One region of the Enterobacter sp. LM3 genome, then DNA from elsewhere that is predicted to be linked to it. Evidence: predicted binding sites of a transcription regulator. Region 1 holds the regulator's gene; the other holds the start of a gene.
What was found. Region 1 encodes Fur, which represses iron uptake genes when iron is present. Its sites were predicted from a motif close to ATAATAATGAGAACNACTATCAA; they were not measured.

Region 1 (2,965 bases):
CACCTTACGTGACCGATGCATACCGCGACACTTTGCTGGCACAATTCCCGCAGGCACGCGCCCATGTGATTGCCGGAGCCGGACACTGGGTTCATGCGGAAAAACCGGACGCCGTATTACGCGCAATCCGCCGCTATCTCTCTGATACGGCAAATTGATTAAAAAGACAGCGACTGGAAGGCTGCAGGCTTCCAGTCGTTGGCGTGCCGTTTTCGGTGATGTATGATGGCGCGCTTATCGCCCGGGCATTAGCAGGGCGGCTTGTTTCCCCCGAAGTCTCAGAATCATGGCCAAAGAACAAACGGACCGTACGACACTAGATCTGTTCGCGAATGAGCGTCGACCGGGACGACCGAAAACGAATCCGCTTTCGCGCGATGAACAGCTGCGTATTAATAAACGCAACCAGCTAAAACGCGATAAAAATCGTGGGCTTAAGCGTGTCGAACTGAAGCTCAACGCCGATGCTGTCGATGCGCTGAATGAACTGGCTGACGCGCGTAACATCAGCCGCAGTGAGTTGATTGAAGAGATGTTAATCACACAGCTTGAGACGTTGCGCGGCAAGGTATAAGTCTGAAAATCTCCTTTCTCACCGTTTTCATGTAGCACAGAGTGCAGTCCTGCGCGATAGCAGTTTCCGCAGGGTTGCCTGTTCTGCTATTATTGCCCTTATCCGTGGACAAATTGCGCCACCATACCATTAAGTTTCAAGAGGTTATTTTACTCATGGCAATCATCGGCATTTTCTTCGGCAGTGATACCGGCAATACCGAAAATATCGCAAAAAACATTCAAAAACAGCTCGGTAAAGACGTTGCCGATGTGCATGACATCGCCAAGAGCAGCAAAGAAGATCTCGAAGGTTATGACATTCTGCTGCTGGGTATCCCGACCTGGTACTATGGTGAAGCGCAGTGTGACTGGGATGATTTCTTCCCGACACTGGAAGAAGTCGACTTCAACGGCAAGCTGGTTGCACTGTTCGGCTGCGGCGATCAGGAAGATTACGCAGAATATTTCTGCGACGCGCTGGGCACCATCCGCGACATCATCGAGCCGCACGGCGCGGTAATCGTGGGTCACTGGCCAACAGCGGGCTACCACTTCGAAGCCTCTAAAGGTCTGGCGGACGACGATCACTTCGTCGGCCTGGCTATCGACGAAGATCGTCAGCCGGAACTGACTGCTGAGCGTGTTGATAAATGGGTTAAGCAGATCCGCGAAGAACTGAACCTGGACGACATTCTTAACGCCTGAGTTCTGACGTGGCGCAACTCCGGTTGCGCCCGCCAATCGGGTAAAACCGATTAAATTAATTGCTACAAACTTTTAACTTTTTCGTTCAAATCTGTACAATATTCCCCTGACAAAAAGTGGAAGCCATCGAACAAGTTTGTTGGTGATACCACGTTTTTATAAGCATACTTTGCTTGAGACTTGCAGTTTTCATTTAGGCATGGCAGTTCTATAATGAGACGCATTATCCCAAGTGCATTTTCTGTCACTTCCTTTATAGAAGTGAATCGTTTAGCAACAGGACAGATTCCGCATGACTGACAACAATACCGCATTAAAGAAGGCTGGCCTGAAAGTAACGCTTCCTCGATTAAAAATCCTTGAAGTGCTTCAGGGGCCAGACAACCACCATGTCAGCGCGGAAGACCTTTACAAGCGTCTTATCGACATGGGCGAAGAGATTGGGCTGGCCACTGTTTATCGTGTACTGAACCAGTTTGATGACGCGGGTATTGTGACCCGTCATAATTTCGAAGGCGGTAAATCTGTTTTCGAACTGACCCAACAGCAGCACCACGATCACCTGATCTGCCTTGATTGCGGTAAGGTCATTGAATTTAGCGATGATTCCATCGAAGCGCGCCAGCGTGAAATTGCCGCCCGTCATGGCATCCGCCTGACCAACCACAGCCTGTACCTGTACGGCCACTGTGCGGAAGGTGATTGCCGCGAAGACGAGCACGCGCACGACGCAAAATAAGTCTGCTTTCATACTCTGAGCCAGCCGAAAGGTTGGCTTTTTTTTGCCTGTAATCTGGCATAAAAAAAGCCCGGTAAGCGCAGTGCTACCGGGCGTCAAGACAGCTGATTATTTACTGTTATTACTGCGAATTTCTTTCCAGATCTGATCGCAACGCTTCGCCACTTCCTGATCGTTACCGGTCTTACGCGCCTGAATACAGGCCTGGTAATCCATCACGCGGACATTCTCCTGCGTCGCGAATTGCTCATGTGCTTTCTCTTTCTTCAGTACATTCAGCACGCTCTGACAGGCTTCAATTTTCTCCGGCGAACCTTCCGCCGTATTAATACAGGCGCTGTATGCCTCTTTCAGACGCGAGTCCTCTTTCGGTGCCTGAGGCTGTGCACAAGCCACCAACCCCGATGCCAGCAACGCGACGATTACGATTTTTTTCATCATGTGCAGTCTCCATCCCGGCGGGCTTAGCCCACCGGGGTGTTCATCAGAAGATTGTGAATGGGGCAATAACCATGAACTTCACGTCACGCTCATCCTGGAAGATGTTGCCGTAACCGCCCGCGTAGCTTGGGATATCAGAGTGGTTGTCATACTGGGTGAAGTGCAGCTTGAACATTGTTCCTTTTGCACGGCCATCCTGCAGGGTGTACATGGCATCCAGGCTGTAAGAGGACTCTTTCAGACGGTAGTTTGGATCGTAGTATGCGTCAGGTGTTGCCATATCGGCAGGTTTCGCATCCCAGGCGTAAGCGTAAGATGCCCCCACAGCCCAACCCGGCAGGTTCCAGTTTTTCAGATCATACATCGCGCCGAAGAACACCGCTTTTTCACCGTCGGCGTTGAAGTCTGAACGGTTATCCCACCAGATATCCAGACGACCGTTGGAGGAGGCGTAGGTTGGGGTCATACGCTGCAGGAAGTAGCCCTGCTGCCCTTCCGCCTTCACCCATGTCCCTTCCAGACGCA
Region 2 (2,965 bases), on a different contig from region 1:
TACAGGTTAAGGAAGAGATTTACGGTGCAGTGATTAATGCCATTATCGAACAACGTCCGGAGCTGAAGGAGAAGCTCCTGGGGCGGCTGGAGGCCAATTATCAGTATCTGCTCGCCAGAGAAACCGCCACCCTGCGCCTGACGCGCAAACTGTCCGACGGCGAGTATCGCACGTCAAATGTCACCTGTGTCGCGCTCAATGAAGATGCGCATGCCGGGGAAGAAACAAAAAACTAATTCAGTACGTGCAAAAAAAAAGCTGACTTTCGCCAGCTCTTCATTTTATTTCGCGGCCGCTCTCTCTTCACCGACCAGACCAATCTTCAGATACCCCGCCTGATGCAGCGTGTCCATTACCTTCATCATGGTTTCGTAATCGACGGTTTTATCCGCGCGGAAGAAAACGGTGGTGTCTTTCTTACCACCGGTAAGCTGCTCCAGTGCCGGAATGACCGATTCATCCGTCACCGGGTCGTTACCCAGGAACATGGATTTATCCGCTTTCACCGACAGATAGACAGGCTTTTCCGGGCGCGGCTGCGGCTGGCTGGAGGAGGCGGGAAGATTCACCTTCACATCCACCGTCGCCAGCGGCGCAGCAACCATGAAGATAATCAACAGAACCAGCATGACGTCGATAAACGGCGTCACGTTGATTTCATGCATTTCACCGTTATCGTCCAGATCTTCATTAAGACGCATTGCCATAGTGGATTAACCTGCGCGCAGTTTGGACGCAGCGTGTACCGGTTTAGCAGCGCTGGCATTCAGGTCAAGATCACGGCTTTGCAGCAGCAAAACCTGCGCGGCGACGTCACCGAGAGTCGCCTTGTAGCTACCAATCATACGCGCGAAGATGTTATAGATAACCACTGCCGGAATTGCCGCAACCAGACCGATAGCCGTCGCCAGTAGCGCTTCGGCGATACCCGGTGCCACCACGGCCAGGTTTGTCGTTTGAGTCTGCGCAATGCCGATAAAGCTGTTCATGATGCCCCAGACCGTACCAAACAAGCCGATAAACGGAGAAATCGCACCGATAGTTGCCAGATAACCATTACCACGGCCCATGTGACGACCCACGGCTGCAACGCGACGTTCCAGACGGAAACCAGTACGATCTTTAATACCTTCGTTATCTTCACTGCCTGCGGAAAGTTCCAGCTCGTTCTGCGCTTCGTTAACTAACAGAGTGGTCAGGCTTTTCGGGTGGAAGGATGAGGTTATATCAGAAGCCTGATCCAGAGAGCGGGCTTCGGCCAGCTGCTGTTGCTCGCGCTTGAGGCGACGCTTCTGCGCGAGAAGCTCGGCACTCTTGCTGAAGAAAATAGCCCAGGTGACAACGGACGCCAGAATCAGGCCGATCATCACAATCTTAACCACGATGTCAGCATGCTGATACATGCCCCAGACGGAGAGATCCGCCTGCATCAAATTATTACCCACTCTGTATCTCCAGGACGCAAATCACAAAATCTGAGCGTAATGATATCAAAACACCATCGAATTGATAGTGGTTCTCATTAGTATTTACATGCTGCCGCCATTTACGCTCACTTTCATTGCGCTTACGCAGTAAAAATTGCTTATGCGTATTATTCATAAAATTTTCTGCTTATTCGATAAGCATCCGGGTGCACAATGTTACAATCGTGGTAGTCTGGACGTCCAGACGTATAAAAACAGGGTTAGCGAACATGACAAAGAAGCATCTTGATACCACGCTGGTACAGGCCGGGCGCAGTAAAAAATACACACTGGGATCGGTCAACAGCGTGATTCAACGCGCCTCCTCGCTGGTGTTTGATACCGTTGAGGACAAGAAAATTGCCACGCGTAACCGCGCCAGCGGTGGGCTGTTTTATGGCCGTCGTGGCACGCTAACCCATTTTTCATTGCAGGAAGCCATGTGCGAGCTGGAAGGTGGCGCGGGCTGCGCCTTGTTCCCGTGCGGTGCAGCAGCGGTGGCCAATACCATTCTGGCGTTTGTCGAACAGGGTGACCATATCCTGATGACCAACACCGCCTATGAGCCAAGCCAGGATTTCTGTACCAAAATCCTCAGCAAGCTCGGCGTGACGACCAGCTGGTTTGATCCGCTGATTGGTGAGGGTATCGCAGAACTTATTCAGCCAAACACACGCATCGTATTCCTGGAATCCCCGGGTTCTATCACGATGGAAGTGCATGACGTTCCTGCCATCGTGAAAGCCGTGCGCAGCAAAGCACCGGAAGCGATCATCATGATCGACAACACCTGGGCGGCGGGCGTGCTGTTTAAAGCGCTGGAATTCGACATTGATATCTCTATTCAGGCGGCAACGAAATACCTGATTGGTCACTCCGACGGCATGATTGGCACGGCAGTGTCCAACGCCCGTTGCTGGGATCAACTGCGCGAAAATGCCTATCTGATGGGTCAGATGGTCGATGCCGATACCGCCTACATGACCAGCCGCGGTATTCGTACTTTGGGTGTGCGTTTGCGTCAGCACCATGAAAGCAGCCTGAAGGTGGCCGAGTGGCTGGCACAGCATCCTCAGGTTGAACGGGTCAACCATCCGGCGCTCCCGGGCAGCAAAGGCCATGAATTCTGGCAACGTGACTTTACAGGTAGCAGCGGGCTGTTCTCATTTGTTCTTAAAAAAAGGCTGAATAATGACGAGCTGGCCCAGTATCTGGATAATTTTACCCTCTTCAGCATGGCCTACTCGTGGGGCGGGTTTGAATCCCTGATCTTGCCTAACCAGCCAGAACAGATCGCAGCCCTGCGTCCGGGTGGCGAAGTGGATTTCAGCGGAACACTGATCCGTCTGCATATTGGTTTAGAAAATGTGGACGATTTAATTGCGGATTTGTCGGCAGGATTTGAGCGTATCGTGTAAAGTGCTGGCTGAAAATGTACTCCTGGACGCTTTTGTGGACACTGCAAGCAGAAAAGTCTGCATGAGTTGCGCCCACGATCA

Region 2: the regulator Fur is predicted to act here: its motif matches at 1,507-1,529, upstream of exbB (tol-pal system-associated acyl-CoA thioesterase).

The regions. Positions count from the first base shown of each region.
Region 1 covers NZ_JBJURN010000001.1:424,034-426,998, forward strand. Annotated here, with positions in the region: gene ybfF (esterase) at 1-158, shown strand, start outside; gene ybfE (LexA regulated protein) at 287-574, shown strand; gene fldA (flavodoxin FldA) at 730-1,260, shown strand; gene fur (ferric iron uptake transcriptional regulator) at 1,553-1,999, shown strand; gene chiQ (ChiQ/YbfN family lipoprotein) at 2,108-2,437, opposite strand; gene chiP (chitoporin ChiP) at 2,484-2,965, opposite strand, start outside.
Region 2 covers NZ_JBJURN010000003.1:331,953-334,917, forward strand. Annotated here, with positions in the region: gene ACJ9N4_RS05705 (cytoplasmic protein) at 1-236, shown strand, start outside; gene exbD (TonB system transport protein ExbD) at 282-707, opposite strand; gene exbB (tol-pal system-associated acyl-CoA thioesterase) at 714-1,445, opposite strand; gene metC (cystathionine beta-lyase) at 1,697-2,884, shown strand.